DNA from 3 places in the Yersinia aldovae 670-83 genome. Region 3 is predicted to be linked to each of the others. Evidence: predicted binding sites of a transcription regulator. Region 3 holds the regulator's gene; each other region holds the start of a gene.

Region 1 (8,096 bases), 2.1 Mb from region 3:
GTAAATCGACCCTGCTGCGCGCGCTAAGTCGTTTGATGAAACCGCTGGCCGGTCAGGTAATTTTAGATGGCAAAAACATTACCCGCTATGACACCCGTGAAGTAGCACGCAACTTGGGCCTATTGCCGCAAAGCTCCCAAGCGCCGGATGGCATCAGTGTGTTGGATCTGGTTGCCCGTGGCCGCTACCCTCACCAAAAGTTATTACAGCAATGGACCCAAGCCGATAAACTGGCGGTGAACCATGCAATGCAAGCCACTGGAATCAGTGAACTGGCCAACAGATCCGTCGATGCATTATCAGGTGGACAGCGCCAGCGGGTGTGGATAGCAATGGTGCTGGCGCAGCAGACACCGTTGCTGCTGCTGGATGAACCTACGACCTACCTGGATATCGCCCATCAAATTGATTTACTTGAGTTATTCAGCAATCTTAATCAGCAACATAATCATACTCTGGTGGCAGTGCTACATGACCTTAATCATGCCTGCCGTTATGCCACTCATATCATCGCCATGCGCGATGGCAAGATAGTGACACAAGGCCACCCCAGAGAGGTGATCACCGCTGATCTGGTGGAACAGGTGTTTGGAATGCCCTGTTTAATTATTGACGATCCGGTTTCGCATACGCCGTTGGTGATCCCAAAGGGGCGGTTTTAATTTCAGATCAAACAAAATCGGAGCAGGGTTTTGGTTTATAACCCGCTCCCAGCAATCTATCACCCCAACAAACACGCTAATCCATCAATCAATCCACCCCGCCAGCACAGTGAATCATGTCCACCGGCATAAACCCGGTAATGAAGTCGGTGGTCAGAGTGACGTAGCGCCTGACTCATCGCCTGATTCACTTGATAAATTACATCTTCTCGGCGGCCTGCCTCCATAAAGATATGCAACGGATGCGCAGCGCCCAATCCCTGATAAACCTGTTCAGTCAGCCACCCCTGACGTTCGGCAGTGCCTGCCGTCAATGCCTTGAAATTATCAACATCCGGCCACCAGAATGATCCGGACTGACTCAGCACGCAGCCAAATCGCTGCGGCCAGTGTAACCCGGCATATAAGGAAGCCAGGCCACCGAAACTCTGCCCTGCCACTACCGTGCGCGATGCCTGATCCGTAAATGGCTGAAAATCAGATACTTGAACTAATAGCTCGGTTTGCAGTGCTTGCCAGAAATCTTGATTGCAGGGCAGTTCCTCCGAGCGATGCGATTGGTCAATAATATCTATTAAGACATATACGCTGGCGGGCAACTTACCGGCGGCAGTTTCGTTATCCAATACACCAAATACCGGCTGATGTTGCGCCCAATACTGACCATCCAACAGAATAACCAGCGGGCGATTAGCTAAATCCTCCGTACCCGCAGTGTGATAAATCCATACATTGCGACTATTACCCAATAACAGGCTATTCCAGCGAATGAGTTGCAGCCGCCGGGGATCAGTTGGCAGAGGTTGGCCGCTGTCGGCAGACTGCCAGGCGGGTTGAGGCAAAGCATCAGCTAAATGAATGGCAGAGAGCGGCATCCCGCGATAACTATGATGAGCTGCCGTGTGATTCAACGGATCGCTTTCTGCCAGCCCCATCAGCGAGATCCACCAATTGCGTTGAGCCAGATACTGCTCTTGTGGGCTACCCGGCCGCAGCCGTAAGCAGTTTTCGGCTGTCGCGGGAATAAAGCTGTAGCTGCCGCGAAAATCAGATTCCACCTCAGTCTGCCAATACCAGATATCACTCTGGCCCAATCGCTGGAGTGATTCAGGGTTAATACTGTGATGGTCCGTTACACCGTTGACATCGATATAGACTCGACTATAAACCGAGTCACGCGCTTTGCCCTGCCGGTCGCGCCATAGAAATGTCAGCTTTACTTTGCCAGTACCCATTGGCTCCATTAGCGGTGTTCCCCATTGTGCTATTTGCTGCCACCATTGTTCATGGCCCGCCGATGGGTCTTGTAACAAACGCCGGCTATCTGGATATTCACTCGCAACTGTCACTTCAGCCCCTTCATTTTATCACTCAGGCCAACGAACGACTGACCATAACAGCCTGTTTATCACTGATGGCAGCCCGATACAAAAACTCCATGTATTTAAAATTAATACACGAAAGCGAATAGTATTGAGAAGTATTACTGTTTGCAATAACATGTTTCGCGCACAAACAATTAACGTACAAATAGTTCAATAAGCCATACCGTGGCAAACACTAAGTCCGGGTGGCATCAAGAACTTGCCTTTATCAAGTTCCGATATTTTTCATTACTGTGTTCTCAGGTAGGGATAAATCATGTTTGATATTTCTGGCAATACCTTGCCAAGGAAATTGCCATTCCGCACCACAGCCTCAAAGACCTTATTATTGACCTCCACACTGATATTAATACCGGTACTGCCTGCCTCTGCTGCCACCACAGCTAAAGAGACTCATGCGGCGAAAGAAGACAAATTAGTCGTTGTCGCGAAGCCTGATAACGGGCAGCAAGATGAAGGCTTCGTCGCCAAAAACAGTTCCACTGGCAGCAAAACAGATACGCCACTGATTCGAACGCCACAATCAATTTCAGTCATCACCCGCCAGCAAATACAAGATCAAGCCGCAACCTCGGTGGCACAAGCGCTGCGCTATACCGCAGGCGTGGTACCGGAGTATCGCGGCGGCTCCAATATGAATGATGAAGTGATCATTCGTGGCTTTGGCTATGCCCCCCGTTTTCTTGATGGCCTAAGCTATAATTCTCTGGGCGGGGCGCGGCGCGGCGGCCAAATTGACCCTTGGTTGTTGGAGCGGGTTGAAGTAGTTCGTGGTCCAGCGTCGGTATTATATGGGCAGGTAAATCCCGGCGGCCTGATCAATATGATCAGTAAACGCCCAACAGCAGAAAGCATTCATAAGGTGCAGGTAAGTGCCGGTAACAATAGCCTGGCAGCTGCTGCTTTTGATTTTGGTGGCGTGCTGGATGATGAAGGTAAAGTCCTTTATCGCCTGAACGGACTAGGCAGAACACAAGATGACGCCGTTAATAGCTTCAAACAGGAACGTTTTGCTATTGCACCGGCATTGACCTTTATTCCCAATGAAGACACCACGTTCACCTTACTGACCAGCTACCAGAAAGAACCGCAAGCAGGTTCACGTAATTTTCTGCCGGCCACCGGTACCGTATTTGGTACTGCTTATGGTTATATTCCATACGATTTTAACGTCAGTGATCCGTCATTTGACCACTCAGAGCGCGAGCAGACCTCGGTCGGTTATGCGCTCGAGCATTACATCAATGACACCTTTAAATTCCGCCAGAACCTGCGCTACAGCTACAACAAACAAGATTATAGCTATCTGGTGTTTATGAATTTACTGGCTGATAACCGTACCATGACCCGCCGCCCACAAATCGAGCGCCAAACAACGGCTGAATTCGCCGTTGATAATCAGCTACAAGCCGATTTCTGGACCGGTCAACTGAACCATACCGTGCTGACCGGGTTGGATTACAAACGCAGCCGTATCGACAGTCAGTTCTATATGGGTACCGTGCAAAATAAATATAATCTGGATTGGGTGTCACCGGTTTATGGCCTGAACATTCGGGAAAGTGATTTATCACTTAACAGTAATGATCTGACCAAACTTGATCAGGTGGGTGTCTATTTACAAGATCAGATCGAACTGGATAGGTGGAACCTCCTGTTATCCGGCCGTTACGACTGGTCACAGTTGAAAACCCTGAGCCGCAAAAACGCCATGCAGGATCAACAAGACGATCACGCTTTCACAGGGCGCGGTGGCATATTGTATGCTTTTGATTCTGGCATCTCGCCTTATGTCAGCTATAGCACCTCATTTGAGCCAAGCACGGCCAAAGGCGCACCCGGAACCGGCGCACTGGACCCAGTAACGGCCCGTCAGGTGGAGATCGGCATCAAATATCAGCCGCCGGGAAGCAGCACCTTGCTGACCACTGCGCTGTATGATTTGCGCCAGAAAAATATCAGCCAATATGATCAGATTCTGGCCTATAACGTGCCAATCGGGGAAATACAATCTCAGGGTATCGAAAGCCAATTAAACAGTGAGATTAACGATAATATCAACCTGATTGCCGCTTATACCTACACTATTGGTAAAGTACGCGAAACCAAAACAGCAACTGAACGGGGTAAAATGCCCGCGCGGACACCAAACCATTCGGCTTCGCTGTGGGGTATGTATACCTTTGATAAAGGTGTGGTCGATGGCTTATCCACCGGTATTGGTGTCCGTTATATCGGTACCAGTTGGGGGGATGCGAAGAACAGTTTTAAAGTCCCGGCGGTTACGCTGTATGACTGGATGATGCGCTATGAACTCGGCCAGGCATTGCCTTCACTGCAAGGCACCAGCTTACAGGTTAACGTCAACAACCTATTCAGCAAGGAATATGTTGCCAGTTGCGCCCAGACAGCGGCTTGCTTCTACGGCAGTGGCCGTGTCGCTACCGCCACAGTCAGCTACTCCTGGTAAGTACCCTGTGGTTTAATATCACTACCGCGCCAGTTTATTGGGCTGGCGCGGGTTTTAACCCAGTAACGTGCAAATGATAAATTAAAGAAAAGTAAATTCTCGCCTCAATTCGGCTTGTTTCAAGACTTACCTTTAAAATTAATCAAGTAAACTCAGCGAACTAACCCTTATTGACTCCTGCGCAACCCCACGAAACCACTCTAAAAACAGAGAGATGGCCCTATACTCGTTAGCTGGTCATTTAACACTATTTTTTATTCAGGTAAAAACATGCCAGCGTTTATAGCGACATCTGGCCAAACCGCAGTATAAAGCTGAACGATACAGCAGATGTTCGCACTTTTAAGGGTTACCAACGTATTGCTGCGCCGATGATCGGCGGGATGTCCAGCGTGTCGCTACTTTCAATATTAGTTAGCCCAGCGGGATATATGTTGCTGCATAAAAAAGAGGCTTAGCAACGGTAAACCTCAGCAACATCACTCTGGCCTGTTTTCCTGACTGACTTGATTGAGGGCTTTCTTATTAGAATCTCATAATTTCTTAATGTACCCAAGGTTAAGTTAACCCAATGTACCGCCGCCTCACTCACGCCAAGCAGTAGCATACCGTGATAACTCAAACGAAATGCCCCTATCCCCTACATTTTTGCACCAGGGCATATTGGGCTGCTGAGCAAATAAACCCAGCGTTATACAATATATCCCCCCAAGCCATCCCCTTTAGCGATTAAGAATCTTACGGTTAACTCAGTACTTACCTGGAACACAGACCGTCACTCGTTCTCAAAGCATATCGATTAACAGAATATCTATAATGTAAGTTGATAAACTCTGCACTGCTAACCTGTTGTTTATTGCCCACTATTTGCAATAAAGTAAATATCATATTTAACAAGACAAACACATAAATATAAAAAACAATGAATAAAAACAGAAGAATGTGAACCTAAAGAATGAATTTAATATTTTTAAAGTTAATTAAGCATACATTGAACGTAAGGGCTAATAATGAAAAGTAATAAACAATACTACAACAAAAACAAATAACCGCTTGTTAAGAATAATTGCTAAATGCAAAAATAGTCACGAATAACCTTTAACGAAGATTAAGGGATCAAATAAAGACAAAACACGTAAATCTTAATAATCTTACAACTATCATTTCATAGCAAAGAATTTACATTAAGCACTAGCAAGGTCAAAACCTAAAACATCATGTGATATAAACAGGGTTTAATCATAGCAGAAAAATTTAAAACAATTTAAGAATAAACAGACACATTATACAAGACAGGTAGCCACCAATATGGAGATAAATGAGATTGTGTTTAAATTAGAAGGAACGGTGCTATTCTCTCCCGCACAACGTTGTTTAAATGGTCCTAACGGTTCAATTGCAATATTAACTGAAAATAATCTTAGATTTTTACAGTTGTTGCTTAATGGTGTGACGGAAAAAGAACAAATTATCAATCAGGTCTGGAAAGAGCAGCGCGGAGCCATCAGTGAAAGTAGCTATTATGGGCAATTGTATATGTTGCGTAAGGCCTTTGTGCAGGTGGGGCTGAAAGAGTCACTTATTCATACCATTCCACGCAAGGGTGTGCGCTATACCGGTTCAGTCACTCAAGTGACTATTAACCAACAACCTGAAATACAGCAGCACAGTAAAGAGCAAAAAACTATGGAACCAGATATGCATCAGGTTGGTGTAGCAACCGCCCCCTTCAATAGCACAGTTATACCGGTGTCAAAGCGGGTAGTTAGGCAAAGCTTTCTGCAAAGCTATCGCTGGAAGAAATTGATTTCTTTATTAGCATTTTTCTCATTCTGTTGGCTCTCATTCCTCTCAGCATTGATCATTATAATATTATTAAACGGTGATACCCCGTAGTCTTAATACTAAAATTAAGCTGAGAGTAATTTAAAAAGACTAAATGATAACGAAAAAAGGATTTCCTACCTGATAAACGGTTTAATAGCTACCACTACGAACGAGGCGATGAGTTAATAATTCAATTCGGAAAGTAGCAATATAAAGACTAAATATCTTAATAAAAATGGGAACAACTCCCAATAATCATTGAAAAGGAAACTCTATTATGATGAACAAGATGACTAAAGGTTATGTAACTGTACAACTTAAAACCCAAGAATTCCTGAAAGATAATCGAGGTTCAGTTATTGAATATGTAATGGTCATCGCGTTAGCAGGTATTCTTGTTGCGTCAGTTCAATCACCATTAAATGGCCTTGTAACTGAACTAGTAGCCGCGGCTAAAAAATCCGTAACTGGAGCGTAAACTTAAATAATAATTATGGCAACATTAAGTTGCCATAATTAAGATAGACTATCAGGATTTCAAATTGGACATCCTTAAAATACTACTAACCACATTGTTAGTATTTCAATTTCTTTTAATATGTTATACCGACATTCGCTATAGGGTTATCAGCAATGGAATTATTATTACGATTGCACTCAACAGCATCGGTCTGGGATTTGCAGTTAACAATACTGTTAACGTCATAATTCCACTATTTTCGTTACTGATCGGCTATATTATTTTTCATTTAAAACTTATTGGAGGCGGCGATGTAAAGTTAATCACCGTATTATTATTGGCACTAACTGCCACACAATCACTGGATTTCATTCTCTATACCGCAATTATGGGTGGCGCAGTGATGATAATAGGCCTGTTTGTTAACAAAAAAGATATTCAACAGAGAGGTGTCCCCTATGCTGTTGCGATCAGCTTGGGATTTTTGTTAGTAAAAATCACTTAAAAAAGTCACCATAAAAGTAATAGCATAAAGGTTATTTTAATGAATCGTAAGTTTCTCCTGTTATTTTCACTTTTGATTGTCGCAATAGGAGCTACCGGAATTCTGATAAATATCGGAGATGATAAAGATATTCCCAATGGTTTTGTCGATATGAAAAAAGAAAAGGAAGTCAGCATCGTGCTGGCACAATCAACCCATGATATTGCCTCTGGAACACTACTGACCCAAGATGACTATAGTTTAAAAACAATCATCGTACCTGAGTCAAGCACACTAATAAGAAGTGATATATCAAACAGCACCAATATTAATAATAATTTATTGAAAAGTAATCTTCTGGCTGGATCTTATATAACAAAAGATCTCCTGGTCTCACCCGATAGTGATGAGTTTCTTCGTCTGAATTTAAGTAAAGGTGATGTTATTTATAAATTTAATATCAAACAGCATAATGAATACTTATTAGATACATTACAGGTCGGTGATGTACTTGCATTTCAATTGAGGCTACTTGAAACAGATAAAAAGAGTGGAATGGACAATGGTATATCAATCAATACCAAGGACATAAACGATAGAAAAAATCAAATATACTCGTTAAATAAAATAATTCCCGCAATGAGAATTGTAAGAATAAAAAAATATTTAGAAGATGAATTATCAGAAAAAAACAAAAAAAACCAAAAGACCGGAGAGTTATTAACTGGTTTTATCGAAGTCATAGTTAAAAGAGATGAACTTGACATCATACATATAACAGAAAAGTCCGGTGATACCTTTCTGACAC
Region 2 (8,096 bases), 2.2 Mb from region 3:
GCAATGCCCTGAAAATGCGGGAACACCTTCAGGACTACAGGCATATCCCGCGCCGTTCGCTGGTCTGATGTTCCGTCATAACATAACGCACCAGCTCACGTTTTTCAGGCACCGTTAAAGTTTTTTTGCTACAACATCCTTAAGAATTTCATGGTCTAAGCTTAGAGAGGCATACATCTGCTTTAACCGACGATTTTCCTCTTCCCGCTCTTTCATTCGTTTGATATCAGAGGATGTCATGCCGCCGTATTTGGATTTCCAGTTGTAATAGCTGGCTTCGGACACACTGTTTTCGCGGCAGCCATCCCTCACATGCCGATCCCCTTCAACTTCTTTCAGAGCTCGTAGGATTTGAGTTTCAGTGAAACGCGCTTTCTTCATGATGAGCCTCCGCTGGTTGTATTTTAACCAGAGAACGCCATTAAGCTGTAAGACTAAATTCAGGAGGGACTACAGCACCATTTTTATCGATAGTGACCACTTCAGGTTTGCCGTGGTGTCGAATGGCTTTGCGAAAGAAGCGTAATGCCGCTGTAGTATCTCGTTTTGCGGTCAGCAAAAAGTCGATGGTTTGGCCTGAAGTACCCACCGCGCGGTACAGATATTTCCACTGGCCTTTGATTTTGATGTAGGTCTCATCCATGCATTGCCGACGTCCCACGCTGCGTTTATGCCGACGGAAAGCCTTATCCAGCAAAGGTACCAAGCGGATAACCCAGCGGTGTAACGTGGAATGGTCAACGGCAATACCGCGTTCAGCCATCATCTCTTCGAGATTGCGCAGGCTCAGGGCGTAAGCCAGATACCAGCGAACACACTGTGCGATAACATTGACGGGATAATGCAGGCGACGGAAGGCTTTTCTTATTAGAGACATGGTCAGGTAACATCAGAAAAAAACAGCATGTTACCTGACGACGCCTTAAGGCGACACAACCCCTCAAAGGCCTATATTATACGTCAAATCCAACTAATTGGATGCACTACCTATAAACGGCATTTCATTTCAAATGAGAATTGTATTGATAATCATTACCATTATGTATAATAATGCATTCAACATCTATTAGGTTGGAGGTAGAAGGTGTCAAATACAGATAATTTAATTACACCTTCACCTGTAAGGGTAAGAGCGGATATAGCACAGCTCTTTGAGCAAACCTTCGCTCATTTTTCTGTAACGTTTAAAGTGGATTCCTATAATATCCCTTCCAAAAGTATGAGTTTCAATCATTGGTCAAATGATGATAATTTTCCGTCACTGATGGAAATTTATCAAAATGAGTATTACGGCAGTAATAATATAAAACCGAATCAGAAGGCACTTTATTCGCTCTGGACACAATGGTATTTCGGCCTGGTTATTCCTCCAATGATGTTGTTATTAATGGAATATCCGCAGGAAATTGACTCCGACTGTCGAAACTTTAAAGTAGCATTTCATGATAGCGGCAGGCCAGATATTATTTACTATCAGCTAAAATGGAAAGATCAGGGCGCGGAAAATTTACTAGAACGTTATTATGCACTGATTAACAACCATGTTATTCCAATAGCTAATAAAATTGAGTCCTATCAAGGTATAAACGGGCGATTACTGTGGAATAATATCGGATACCTGATGTACTGGTATCTGGGTGAGTTTAAAAAACGCATGAAAGAAGATGTTTATCAGGCTGTTATTCAAGGTCTTTTTATGACTATGATCCTGCCTGATGGCCGCGAAAATCCGCTTTATCGCACAGTTATACTACGTAATGGCACCCTGCAGCGCCGTAGCTGTTGCCAGCGTAATAAGCTACCGGGTGTGGGTAATTGTCATGATTGTCCGCTAGAAATAACGCTATAAAGGCATTATTTATTCTGAAATAACCTCTTGCTTCTGGCTGGTGGTTTTTTGTAGTGACTATTTAACTCTCTCTTAGAGTTGTCGTCTATATATCCAGTAATCATTGCTTATAATAAAAATATCATGGAACAGTAATCTGAGCGCATCTATATATATTATAAGGATATATCATGTACGAAGTAGCCCATACTGAAACCCCTTTTTTATCAGGGAGTGATGATATAAGTGAAGTGCTTTATTTAGGAAATTTCCTAAATAAACAAAGTGCCGACAATTATCAGGAAGGAATCAATAATATCACTGAAAGAATTAAGGGTATATTAAAGGTTGTTGATAAACCCTTTAGCGGGATATTACCGAATGAATTGTCACCGCATATTTCTGGAATAAACCTGGATAATCCACTGACCTCACTGGATTCTGCGCTGGATGAATTACAACAGTTGTATATTAAAGATGCTGTTTATTTTCATCATCCTAAATATGTAGCGCATTTGAATTGCCCTGTGGTGCTGCCGGCGGTGCTGGGGGAAAGCATTATTGGTGCGATTAACTCCTCTTTAGATACCTGGGATCAGAGCGCAGGTGGCACGCTGATTGAACAGAAAGTGCTGGATTGGACCCGAGATAAAATAGGGTTAGGTGAAGAGGGAGATGGGATTTTCACCAGCGGCGGAACTCAATCTAATTTAATGGCTATGCTACTGGCTCGCGATCATTTTTGCCATCAGCGAGATCCCGCCCATAAAAATCAATTACAGGGACTCCCAGCCGATTTTCACAAATTCCGCATTTTCACATCGGCGGTTAGCCACTTCAGCACGCAAAAAGCGGCCGCATTATTAGGCTTGGGTTACAACGCAGTGGTTCCTATTCCCTACGACAGTGAATTCATAATGGATACTCACGCCTTGGTGTTAAGTATCGAAAGCTGTCTGGCGCAGGGAAATATCCCTTTAGCGGTGGTGGCGACCACGGGAACCACTGATTTTGGCAGCATAGATCCTTTACGTCCTATTGCAGCTTTAGCTCAGCAATATGGCCTTTGGCTGCATGTTGACGCGGCCTACGGTTGTGGCTTGCTGGTTTCTTCCCAGCATCGGCAACTGCTCGCCGGTATTGAGATGGCGAACTCTGTGACCGTGGATTACCATAAATCCTTTTTCCAGCCGGTGAGCTGTAGCGCCTTCTTTGTCAAAGATAAACAGCATTTTTCCTATTTGACCTATCACGCCGAGTATCTCAATCCGTTAAGTGCATTACAGGACGGAACGCCCAACCTGGTGAATAAAAGTATCCAGACCACGCGGCGATTTGATGCCCTAAAGATGTGGCTGACGTTGCGTATTATGGGCGCAAAGCAATTGGGCCTGGCTTTCGACCGATTAATGGAGACCGCGCAGGTCGCTTATCAATTAATGCGGCCGAACCCATATTTTGAACTGTTGCATCGACCCACGTTGAGCACGCTGGTATTCCGCTTTATACCGCTGGATTCCCGCAGTGATGCGGAAACTGATCTCACCAATGCTTATATTCGTAAGGCGTTATTCCGAGAGGGAAATTCGGTCATTGCCGGAACCAAAGTAAATGGCCACCAGTATTTAAAATTTACCTTTCTGAACCCGACTACTGGGATTCAGCATTTAAATGAAATTATTGATGCCATTATAACCCACGGGCAGAACTATGCGAGTCAGCATCATGTCGCCGCGCCAAACAAGGAATAATTATGTCCATGCGACCTTATGATTTTATTGCCATCGGCATTGGTCCTTTTAATCTTGGATTGGCATGTTTAACCCAACCGCTGAACGATGTTCATAGTTTATTCATCGATCAAAATCCAGGTTTTGACTGGCATCCAGGGATGATGCTGGAAAGTGCTACTCTGCAAACACCCTTTATGTCGGATCTGGTAACTTTAGCGTCGCCAACGCACCCGTTGAGCTTTTTAAATTACATCAAACAGCAGGGCAGAATTTATTCCTTCTATATTCGGGAAAATTTCTTTCTGATGCGTAAGGAATATAACCAATATTGCCAATGGGCCGCCGCGCAATTGCCTAACCTGCGTTTCAATACTCGGGTTGAAACCCTGGAGTATGATGAGGAAACCGCACTGTATAAGCTGCGTTGTCTGGACTTGCGCACCGGCGATTATCACGAATATCAATGTAAAAAATTAGTGTTAGGGACTGGGCCATCGCCGTGTATTCCGGAATGCTGCCGACCTTTCACCGCGAAAATGGTGACTTCTGGCAATTATCTGGATAACAAAGTGGCCTTGCAGAAGAAGGCCTCTATTACTGTGTTAGGCAGCGGACAGAGTGCGGCGGAGATTTTTTACGATCTACTCAGTGATATAGATCGCTTTGGTTATCAACTCAACTGGCTCACGCGTTCCCCCCGTTTCTTTCCACTGGAATACACCAAGCTGACGTTGGAAATGACATCACCGGAATACGTCGATTACTTTTATAACCTCCCGGCAGAAAAGCGCGATGAGCTGAATCTGACTCACAAACAATTGTACAAAGGCATTAATAGCTCGTTGGTCAACGATATTTTCGATCTGCTGTACACCAAGCGTTTGGACGGTGTCCTAAATGTGAATTTGTATACCAACAGCGAATTACAACAGGTGGAGGAAAATCGTAATGGCAAAGGGCTGAGTCTGTCTTTATTACAGCATGAACAGAATCAGCCGTTCACTTTGGCGTCCGAAGGCGTGGTATTGGCTACTGGGTATCAATATCAGCCGCCGCCGTTTATCGAAGGTATTAGCCAGTTAATCCGTTGGGATAATAAAGGCCGATACGACGTTCAGCGCAATTACAGTATTGATCGCCACAACAGTATTTTTGTGCAAAACGTCGAGCTGCATACCCACGGTTTTGTTACGCCGGATTTGGGAATGGCCTGCTACCGTAATTCCTGTTTGATCCGCGAAATAACCGGGGTTGAACATTATCCTATTGAAGAAAGCATTGCTTTCCAGCGTTTCAGCGTGCCAGCACAGGGAGTCACACAATGACGCAGGCAACGGCGAAAATTAACCCACTGACGCCAGTGGAAAGCGGCGGGTTCACACTGCGACCTTTAGATTTGATGCAGGATATTAGCTGGCTGAGTAATTGGGTCAGTCGCGAATATGCCCAGTACTGGGGAATGCAAAATCATCGCGAGTCACAGGTACTGGCGTTTTATCAGGAATTACTCGACCGGAAGCCGGGCAGCGTATTTGTTGGGATGAAACATCAGCAACCTGCCTTTTTGCTGGAACGTTATCTCGCCAAAGAAGATGTAATTGCTGAATATTATCCGGCGCAGCCGGACGATGTTGGTATGCATATTTTGGTCGCTCCACCGATAAATAAAGTGGCAGGTTTCACTTGGCGCGTATTTCAAAGCATTATGGCGTTTATTTTCAGTGATCCACTGGTGGCGCGCATTGTGGTGGAACCGGATGTACGAAATGAGAAAATTCATCGTCTGAATAGGCTCGCCGGTTTTGTTTATCAGCAACGGTTAGAAATGCCTCACAAGACGGCATGGCTGGCTTTTTGCACCAGAGAACAACATCAACTTGCGCTTCAGTCTGCGCGTCAACTGGAGCGTCAATTATGATAGCCGATTCCGTCGCTGCCGTTCAGCCCCACGGATTAGCCGTGGCGCATTTGCAGCCGTCACTATGGCAAAAAGTGAATCGTTTGCACTTGTGTAAAGCTATTTCCGAGTTTTCCCACGAGCGCTTATTCGCTCCTCAGGCATTGATGAGTCGACAGGACGGTGAGGGTTACCACCCTTACCAACTGGTTACGTCAGATAACCGGCTTCGTTACGTTTTCCGTGCCCGCCGGTTGGCGCTGGATCACTGGCTACTGGATCCTTCGTCTTTGCAGAAAACCGTTGATGGGCGACTGGTCGATTTGGATTCGCTGTTATTTATCATTGAATTCAAAGATGAACTTGGCATTAGCGACGCGGTGTTACCGACTTATCTGGAGGAGATTACCAGTACCTTATACAGCAGTGCGTATAAACACAGCCGGGTGGGTATTAGTGCGTCTGAACTGGTCAACGCCAGCTTCCAGCTATTAGAGCAGGAAATGATGGAAGGTCATCCTTCCTTTGTCGCCAATAATGGGCGTATTGGTTTTAATGGGCAGGATTTCCAGCAGTTCAGCCCGGAGGCCGCTTCGGACGTTCATTTGGTCTGGCTGGCCGCGCATAAAAGCAAAGCGCATTTTGCCAGCATCGAACAGCTAGATTATCGGCAACTGATGCTGCAAGAGTTGGGCGAGGAAGCGCTGGCAGAATTTGAGCAACGGTTGATCGCCAAAGATCTCAATCCGCAGGATTATCTGCTGATGCCGGTGCACCCATGGCAGTGGCTGAGCAAAGTGTCTTCGGTATTTGCTGCGGATATTGCTAACCAAATGCTGGTGTTCTTAGGGGCGGGGAAAGATGTCTATCAGGCTCAGCAATCGATTCGGACTTTTTTCAATCGAAGCGAACCGCTACGATATTACGTAAAAATGGCGCTATCTATCCTGAATATGGGCTTTATGCGCGGATTGTCACCTTATTATATGGCTACTACTCCGGGCATTAATGAATGGCTGTTTGAGCTGGTGGAAAAGGATGAGACGCTGCGCAACTACGGTTTTAAGATTTTACGTGAAGTCGCCAGCGTGGGTTTCCGCAACAGTTATTACGAACAGGCGGTGAGCGGGGATACGCCGTACAAAAAAATGGCCGCAGCCTTATGGCGAGAAAACCCGCTGCAATTGATTCAGCCGGGTCAGCAGGTGATGACTATGGCGGCATTGCTGCATCTGGATCAGCAGGGAAAGGCGTTTTTGCCTGAGCTCATTACTGCCTCAGGATTGTCCACAGAACAATGGATAGCTCGTTATTTACAATGTTATTTATCACCGCTATTGCACTGTTTGTATGCCTACGATCTGATGTTTATGCCCCATGGGGAAAATATCATTCTAGTGCTGGAGAACGCCGCACCTCAGCATATCTTTATGAAAGACCTGGCAGAGGAAATTCTGGTGATGAACCCTGCCGCAGATTTACCGGAAAAGGCGCAGCGGATCAAAGTGGATATGCCGGTGGATATGAGAACCCTGACAATTCTTTCCGATGTGTTTGACGGCGTATTTCGCTATCTGGCGGCGATCCTCGATCAGCAGGGGAATTATTCAGAAGGGCGTTTCTGGTCTGCGGTGGCGAACTGCATTTGGGAATATCAACGGCAGCATCCTGAACTGGCCGGGCAATTTGCACGTTATGAACTGTTTACTCCCGAAATTAAGCGTTGTTGCCTCAATCGGTTACAGTTGGCCAATAATCGCCAAATGCTGGATTTAGCCGATCCGGCACAGAGTCTGAAATTTGCCGACGATTTGATCAATCCATTAGTTACCTTTGGCATACCTGCCGTTTAGTTATCAGGGACATCAATACTACTGTGCCCCGGAGGCAATTTCCCGGGGCGTTAACTCTTGGTTGAGGGCCGGACTAGCGAGGGCGATAGCGAGGAATAACTAAGTGTTTTCCTGATTCAGGGTCGGTAATAATTCGGCAACTTAGGCCGAATACTGCCTCAATACTTTCTTCAGTCACTATGGCTTCTGGCAATCCTTCGGCAAAAATCTTCCCTTCTTTTAGCATGATAAGGTGAGTGGCATAGCGTAGAGCCTGATTAATGTCGTGCAAGACCAGCACCAGCGTTTTGCCCTGCTGATGCAATTGTTGACATAAATCCAGTATTTCAATCTGATGGGCGATATCCAGATAGGTAGTCGGCTCATCCAGTAACATTATTGGAGTATGCTGCGCCAAAGTCATGGCAAACCACGCACGCTGCCGCTGCCCACCGGATAATTCACTGACCATCTGTTGCGCTAATGGCTCCAGGTTGACCGCCTTAATAGCTGCGCGAACGATATTATCGTCTGCGGCAGACCATTGACGGAAAAAGGATTGGTGGGCATAGCGGCCCCGTGAAACCAAATCGAAGACCGTCAGGGCTTCGGAGACGCCAGCACCTTGGGAAAGTAGCGATAGCTGGCAGGCTAAGGCTTTAGCTCTGATATGCTGAATATTTTGCCGATCCAGTTTGATACAGCCACTTTGTGGCGATAAACCGCGACTTAAAGTGTGCAATAGCGTCGATTTCCCACAACCATTTGGCCCAATAATTACGCTAAAAGACCCGTTTTTAATGCCA
Region 3 (8,096 bases):
GAAATTGGTTTCAGTGATGCCAAAACCCGTTGGGACGAAAAGTGGACTGGCGATAAGAGCGGTGTCAGTGTTTATAAAGCGGCTGCCAAATTTAAGTTAGGCGATTTTTGGGCGCGTGGGGGTTATATCCAACCGACCGGCCAGACGTTGCTGGCTCCGCACTGGAGCTTTATGCCAGGGACCTATCGTGGTGCGGAAGGCGGCGCGAAATTTGATTTTGATACGGCGGGCGCACTGTCCATGTCTTACATGTGGACTGATGAATATAAAGCACCGTGGTATCAGAACATGTACAACTTCCGTCAGGCTGATGGTTTGACCGGTGTCAGTTACTTGCACTCAATCGGTGCTAAATACGACTTCAAAAACAAACTGGTGATGGAAGCGGCATTCGGTCAGGCTAAAGATTATATGGACCAATACTTTGCGAAAGCCTCTTATGCTTTCCCGGTTGCGGGCAATGATCTGCGGACTTCTTACCAATTCTACGGTGCTAAAGATAAAGTGGATGGCGGTGCCAGTAATATCAATGATGTTTATGACGGTTTGGCATGGTTGCAGGCACTGACACTGGGTTACACCACCGGGCCATTCGACCTGCGTCTGGAAGGAACCTGGGCTAAAGCCGACGGTAATCAAGGCTACTTCCTGCAACGTATGACTCCGGGCTATGCTTCATCTAATGGTCGCCTGGATGTTTGGTGGGATTCCCGTTCTGATTTTAACGCCAACGGCGAAAAAGCGCTGTTCGGTGGCGTGATGTATGACTTGAAAAACTGGAATCTGGCAGGGTGGGCGGTTGGAACCTCTTATGCTTATGGCTGGGATGCGAAACCAAGCACCAATCCGAAGTTTGACCAGAATACCCGTTTGAAAGAATCCGCATGGAACTTTGACGTCCTCTACACCCTGCAAGAAGGCCGTGCGAAAGGCACGCTGTTCAAACTGCACTATACCATGTACGACAACCACACCAATATCCCAAGCTATGGCGGTGGTTTCGGTAACGTATTCCAGGATGAAAAAGACGTTAAATTCATCGTGATTGCGCCATTTACCATCTTCTGATCCTGATAAACCCACCCTGGCAGTGATGCTGGGGATTATGGAGTGCCTGCCATGAAGAAAACGCTTTTTATTATTGCTGCGGTGTTGGGATTAAGTGCCTGTGCACCACAACAGCCTGTTCAGTCGGAAGATAGCAAACTCAAGCAAGCCTACAGCGCCTGTATGACAGCCAGCGAAGGTCAACCGGAAAGGCTGATCCCTTGCAAAGCGGTGCTGAATGTCTTGAAACAAGAAAAAGCACATCAAGCCTTTACTGACAAAGAAACGGTACGGGTATTGGATTACCAACGTTGCATTGATGCGGCTCATACTGGCAATGGCCAGGCTTATAACGAGCAATGTGGCAAGCTGTGGCAGGAAATTCGCAGCAATAACTCAGCCGCCAGCAGTACGAGTCTCAGTAATTAAACTATAAGTAATTAGGGCAATAGCCAATAACCATTACGGACGAGGTTAGTGATGAATAAATTTAGATTGAATGCATTGGCGGCGATAACCGCGACTTTTGGTTTGATGGGGTATGCACAAGCGGATGCCACCCATCAGCAGACTGTTGACCAGCTCAGTGCATTAAACGTTAACTATAAACTGTTAGATAACCGCGCTGCTGAAAATGGTGTGGATTGTGCCAAGCTGGGGGCTGATTGGGCATCTTGTAATAAGTTAGTTATTACTCTGACCAATACGGGAGATGAAATCAAAGGCCAGGATTGGGCTATTTACTTCCACAGCATCCGCCAAATCCTGACGGTAGATAACAGCCAGTTTAAAATTACTCACCTAACCGGTGACCTGCATAAGATTGAACCCACGGCCAAATTTACGGGTTTCCCTGCCAATCAGGCCGTTGAAATCCCCATCACCGGTGAGTACTGGCAGTTGTTTGACACTGATTTTATGCCTCGCTGGTACGCTACTTCTGGCGATGCCAAGCCAAAAATCCTGAAAAATACCGATACTGAAGATATTAGTGAATATCTGACACCGTTTACTGACTCGCAGTGGAAGCGCACCAAAGACGACAATAACGTGCTGATGACGCCAGAATCACGTTTCCTCAAAAATGAAACGGTAAAAACGTTATCGGCGGCTAACTTGCGTGGGCAAATTATCCCGACGCCAATGGACGTTAAGGTTTATCAACAAGATATCGATTTGAGTAACGGTGTGGCACTGGATCTGAGCGCGTTACCAAAACCGGCTGCCAAGGCGGTACAGCAGCGCTTTGAGTTACTCGGGCTGAAGATGAACGCGGCGGGTTACCCAATAAAAACAGGGGTTCAACCTACCGTTTTTAAAGGTGATTTAGCTGTTTCTGGTGCTTATGAGCTGAATATTGGCGAGCAAGGCACGCAGGTGATTGGTTTTGATCCAACCGGCGTATTCTATGGTCTGCAATCAATTCTCTCGCTGGTCCCAACTGACGGTACTAAGAACATTGCTACTCTTGAGGCGAAAGATGCGCCACGCTTTGAATACCGTGGTGTTTTCCTCGATGTGGGCCGTAACTTCAAAACCAAAGATGCAGTGCTGCGCCTGCTTGATCAGATGGCAGCTTATAAGCTGAACAAATTCCACTTCCATCTGAGTGATGATGAAGGCTGGCGTATTGAAATCCCAGGCTTGCCGGAACTGACGGATGTCGGTGGTAAGCGTTGCCATGACTTGACCGAAAATGCCTGTCTGTTGCCACAACTGGGTTCTGGCCCGGATAGCAATAATCTGGGCAGTGGTCATTTTACCCGTGACGATTATATTGAGATCTTGCAATACGCTAAGGCGCGCCAGATTGATGTCATTCCTGAGATTGATATGCCAGCACATGCCCGTGCAGCGGTGGTTTCGATGGAAGCGCGCTACAACAATCTGATGAAGCAGGGTAAGGAAAAAGAAGCCAACGAATTCCGCTTGGTTGACCCGACGGATGACTCTAATACTACCTCGGTGCAGTTCTATGAGCGCAAAAGCTATCTGAATCCATGTCTGGACTCGTCCAAACGCTTTGTCGATAAAGTGATTGGCGAAATGGCTCAGATGCATAAAGACGCGGGAATGCCGCTGACTACCTGGCACTTTGGCGGTGATGAAGCGAAAAACATTCGTCTGGGGGCGGGGTTCCAGGACAAAAGTGGCCCAATCGAACCAGGTAAGGGCATTATCGATAAGAGTATTGAAGATAAGCCGTGGGCCAAGTCTCAGGTCTGTCAGGACATGGTCAAGCAAGGCAAGATTCAGGATGTTGAGCACCTTTCCAGCTACTTCGCTATTGAAGTCAGCAAGATGGTCAATGCTCACGGTATCGAGAAGATGCAAGCCTGGCAGGATGGTTTGAAAGACGCGAAAGATGCCAAAGCGTTTGCGACCAAACGTGTTGGCGTCAACTTCTGGGATACCCTCTACTGGGGTGGGGCTGATTCTATCAATGATTGGGCCAATAAAGGCTATGAAGTTGTAGCTTCCAATCCGGATTATGTCTATTTCGATATGCCATATGAAGTTAATCCGAATGAACGCGGCTACTACTGGGCAACGCGCTTCACTGATGAGGCTAAGGTCTTTAGTTTCGCTCCCAATAACATGCCGCAAAACGCTGAAACCTCCGTGGATCGCGACGGCAATCACTTTAGCGCGAAGAGCGATAAAGCGTGGCCGGGTGTACAGGGTATCTCTGGTCAGTCATGGAATGAAACCGTCCGTACTGATGAGCAGATGGAATACATGATCTTCCCACGGGTGTTGCCATTGGCTGAGCGTGCCTGGCATCGCGCATCATGGGAGCAGACTTATCAAGCGGGTCGCGAGTATAAAGGTGGCGAAACGCACTGGGTGGATACTAAAGCATTGGACAGTGACTGGCAGCGTTTTGCCAATATCATGGGCCAGCGCGAACTGGCAAAACTGGATAAAGCGGGTGTGTCATATCGCTTGCCGGTTCCGGGAGCGCGGATTGTTACCGGGCTGTTGGAAGCCAATATCTCTCTGCCTGGCTTGATTATCGAGTATTCAACTGATGGTGGTAAGCAGTGGCAGAAGTATGATGTCAACGCGCAGCCTAAGGTCAGTGGTGAGGTGTTGATCCGCTCGACCAGCCCGGATGGCAAACGCAGTAGCCGCGTTGAACCGGTTAAAGTTTGATGCTTTATAAGTGCTGTGTCTGATGTACCTCCTGTTTGATTTATTTGTAGCTCAACGAATTGTCGATTAAATGAAGTTGAGTTGATAGCTTTCCCCCGGCGAGTCCGGGGTTTTTTTTGCGTTAAATTTATGCAGGTCGCAAGGTCTATACCCAAAGTCATTGCAGGTAGGCCGCCAGCGAATAACAAATTGGTTATAAACTATTTTGAACAGCACTTGCGCTGGTTCATAGGATGAATGAGAGTAACTAAGGGAGAAGGGTATAAATAAGAATGACCACCTGACTCCCCACCGAGCTAATCTCGGGTTACATGCGGGAAAGGCGGCCATATTGCGGGTTATATATTTCAGCAGTGCTTAAAAATCTTTATAAGTTAACGCGATAAAACAGCATTATCTTTTGTCGTGAGCTGACTCATTTTCACGGCAATCACCGGATTCACAGTGGCCGTACAGATACAGACTGTGATTGGTCAGTTTGATACCGTGTTGTTTAGCAATTTCACGTTGCAGCGATTCAATCGATTCATTGCTAAATTCGATCACTTTGCCGCAATCCAGACAGATAAGGTGATCATGGTGATGTTGTTGCGTCAGCTCAAAGACTGATTTGCCGCCTTCGAAGTTATGGCGGGTAACAATACCGGCATCATCAAACTGATTCAGCACACGGTAAACCGTTGCCAAACCAATCTCTTCTCCGATATCGATCAGCTTTTTATAAAGATCTTCCGCGCTGACGTGATGGCACGCTGGGTTTTGCAACACTTCCAGAATTTTGAGCCGGGGCAGTGTTACTTTAAGGCCTGCGTTTTTTAAGGCTTTGTTGTTGTCAGTCATGCGGATTCAGTCCTATTACTATCGATTCAAATTAAGGCTGTTCAGCCTATGACATCCGTGGCGCAATATTCTCAATTGCGTCTCATTATAGAACTGCTAGCCCCAAATGAAAACCGTGGTTGTTAACAAAGTTATAATTGCACACTTTGTAAGATTAATCATGCAGTGTGTTGAGGAATGGGGATAACACATCATTCAAGTGTACAGTGGCTACAAATAAAGTTACAAATTTGTAGCCGTTTATTTTCATTTTACACCGATGATGGTGCGGATTTGTGGGCCGCTTAACAGAGCAAATTTACCCGGCAGACATAGCCACACATGTTTGGTGGGCTATTCAGGGCGAAAGAGATTATTTTACGCGAAGCAAGCGTGCTTAAAAGAGGGCGGAAACGCCTGATTGTATATAAAAGATACCATCACAGCGTTTCCGATATACCAAATTAACCGACGATCTCGGCCAAATTCAGTTCTTCACTGATCTGTTTTACCCAAGCGTGAACACGTTCATTGGTCAACTCTGGCTGACGGTCTTCATCGATTGCCAGACCAATAAAGTGGTCGTCATCAGCCAGGCCTTTAGAGGCTTCAAAATGGTAGCCTGCGGTTGGCCAGTGACCGACGATAGCAGCACCACGCGGTTCGATGATATCGCGCACTGTCCCCATCGCATCACAGAAATACTCGGCGTAATCTTCCTGATCACCGCAACCGAACAATGCTACCAGCTTGCCGTTGAAATCGATCTCTTCCAGGGTTGGGAAGAAATCATCCCAGTCACACTGCGCTTCACCGTAATACCAGGTTGGAATACCGATCAGCAGAATATCGAAGCCTTCTAAATCTTCTTTACTGCTTTTGGCAATGTCATGAACCTCAGCAACCTCTTTGCCCAGTTGCTTTTGGATCATCTTGGCAATGTTTTCAGTATTGCCAGTATCGCTGCCAAAGAAAATGCCTACAGTTGCCATATAACTTAATACCTTTTAAATTCAAATAGTTATGCTGATTTTTGAGCGTTATGCCCAATAATATAGCACATTTCGATAGGGCAACATAATGCCAGAAAACAGCATCAGGCTGATATCAAGTTTATGCGATATTAAATTTTCGCGAGTCACTCAACCTTACAACGCCGTTGCCGATAACCGTTGTGTAGCCGAATGGTTGCAATTTGCGGTGCCAGGGGAAATTCGTCAGATGAAAGTCTGCCGGTAAAGGAGCTATCGTTAGCTGTATGGACGTACTTTACTGCTTTTCGGTCATCAAATAACACCAGAGTCTCTAACGGCAATCATCCGTTATATAAGGGGAACGCACATGCAGTTTTTAAAAAATATTAGCATCAGGGTGGCTTTACTTTGGGTTCTTGGCATATTTTGCCTGCTCTGGGGCGGCGTATCAGCTTATACATTGCTATCACTGAATCAATTAACACAATCATCCAATGCGAACAGTGTGTTGGTAGAAAACATGAATTTGGTGAATCAGGGAACCGATCAGTATTTCCGTATGGTGACACGGCTTGCCCGCTCAGTGGATTATCGCCAAAACGGTAATATCGCGGATGCAGACAAAGAACTGAAATCATCGAATGTCGCCCTGGAGAATTTGAAAAAAAAACTGGCAGAGTTTAAAGCTGTCGACCATGCACAAATTGATCCTGTACTAGTCACTGGGGTTATTGATGGATGGAGCGGATTAATTGAGCAGGGTGTTACCCCGCTTTATCAGGCCGCGATGGATAACAATAGTGCCGCGTATCAAGAATTGGCCAAGAAAACCGTGCCTGCCTTGAGCCGCCAATATGGTTCCGTGGCAGAAAGCTTTAATCAGTCGGCATCAAAAGCTATCGGGGTGGCTAAAGAACAATTCTCACATCTGACAAAAGTGAGTAGCGTCACGCTTATCTCTGCTTTGGTTGCTGGCTTGTTGATTTTATTAGCGACGGATCGTTATCTGGTGGCGAACCTGGTGCGCCCGTTGGATGAGATCCGCGAGCATTTCCGGGTGATTGCTTCCGGTCAGCTTGGTCAGCCTATCACCGATTTTGGTCGAAACTGTGTTGGGCGGTTATTTCCGCTTTTGCGCGATGTACAAACCAGTCTGGTGAACACGGTTCAGACGATTCGTAGCAGTACCGACGGTATTTATCACGGTGCCGCTGAGATTTCAGCCGGTAATACTGATTTGTCATCCCGCACCGAACAGCAAGCGGCGGCATTGGAAGAGACGGCAGCGAGTATGGAGCAGCTCACCGCGACCGTAAAACACAATGCGGATAACGCACATCATGCCAGCCAACTTGCAGCGAGTGCCTCTGCGACGGCGAAAAAGGGCGGGTTGCTGGTGGCGGATGTGGTTAACACCATGAATGAGATTTCTGCCAGTTCACGAAAAATAGCTGACATAACTACTGTCATTAACAGCATTGCTTTTCAAACTAACATTCTGGCGCTGAATGCGGCAGTGGAGGCGGCAAGAGCGGGCGAACAGGGCCGTGGTTTTGCCGTGGTAGCCAGTGAAGTGCGTAACCTGGCCCAACGCAGCGCGCAAGCGGCGAAGGAGATTGATGGCTTGATCAATGAGTCGGTCAACCGTGTCAGCAGTGGTTCGGCGTTGGTGGAAAGTGCGGGAGTTACGATGGATGAAATTGTCCGTTCGATTACTAATGTGACTGATTTAATGGGGGAAATAGCCTCGGCTTCTGATGAGCAAAGTAAAGGTATCAGTCAGGTCGGGCAGGCGGTGGCTGAAATGGACAGCGTGACGCAGCAAAATGCTGCGCTGGTACAGGAGGCTTCGCGCGCAGCCGCCTCATTGGAAGAACAGGCAACACAATTGAATCGGGCGGTGGCGGTATTCAAATTACACCTGGATGACGAGCGGGTTAAACCGGCAATGAAGCCTCGGGCGCATCCCACAGCGATGGCACCTGTCACTAAGGTAGACAACAACGCCAATTGGGAAACTTTCTAAGCAACGGTGAGGATATTGGCGTGGCGTAATGACTTACGCCACGCCGTCATGGTAACCGGTAGGGTTAAAACCCT

What was found. The regulator Fur, encoded in region 3, represses iron uptake genes when iron is present. The targets are predictions, from matches to a motif close to ATAATAATGAGAACNACTATCAA.
Region 1: a site for Fur is predicted at 2,130-2,152, ahead of fes (enterochelin esterase). Genes of this name have one in related genera too.
Region 2: a site for Fur is predicted at 1,011-1,033, ahead of fhuF (siderophore-iron reductase FhuF). Genes of this name have one in related genera too.

Annotation. Positions count from the first base shown of each region.
Region 1 covers NZ_CP009781.1:2,060,680-2,068,775, forward strand. Annotated here, with positions in the region: gene AT01_RS09410 (ABC transporter ATP-binding protein) at 1-662, shown strand, start outside; gene fes (enterochelin esterase) at 722-2,011, opposite strand; gene AT01_RS09420 (TonB-dependent siderophore receptor) at 2,304-4,517, shown strand; gene AT01_RS09425 (winged helix-turn-helix domain-containing protein) at 5,826-6,413, shown strand; gene AT01_RS09430 (hypothetical protein) at 6,622-6,822, shown strand; gene AT01_RS09435 (A24 family peptidase) at 6,887-7,309, shown strand; gene AT01_RS09440 (hypothetical protein) at 7,349-8,096, shown strand, end outside.
Region 2 covers NZ_CP009781.1:1,932,606-1,940,701, reverse strand. Annotated here, with positions in the region: partial or broken gene AT01_RS08940 (transposase) at 47-381, opposite strand; partial or broken gene AT01_RS08935 (IS6 family transposase) at 455-877, opposite strand; gene fhuF (siderophore-iron reductase FhuF) at 1,085-1,849, shown strand; gene AT01_RS08925 (pyridoxal phosphate-dependent decarboxylase family protein) at 2,020-3,579, shown strand; gene AT01_RS08920 (lysine N(6)-hydroxylase/L-ornithine N(5)-oxygenase family protein) at 3,588-4,886, shown strand; gene AT01_RS08915 (GNAT family N-acetyltransferase) at 4,883-5,479, shown strand; gene AT01_RS08910 (IucA/IucC family protein) at 5,476-7,311, shown strand; gene AT01_RS08905 (ABC transporter ATP-binding protein) at 7,385-8,096, opposite strand, start outside.
Region 3 covers NZ_CP009781.1:4,130,183-4,138,278, forward strand. Annotated here, with positions in the region: gene chiP (chitoporin ChiP) at 1-1,068, shown strand, start outside; gene chiQ (ChiQ/YbfN family lipoprotein) at 1,120-1,476, shown strand; gene AT01_RS18585 (beta-N-acetylhexosaminidase) at 1,528-4,203, shown strand; gene fur (ferric iron uptake transcriptional regulator) at 4,597-5,043, opposite strand; gene fldA (flavodoxin FldA) at 5,487-6,014, opposite strand; gene AT01_RS18600 (methyl-accepting chemotaxis protein) at 6,364-8,022, shown strand; gene ybfE (LexA regulated protein) at 8,087-8,096, opposite strand, start outside.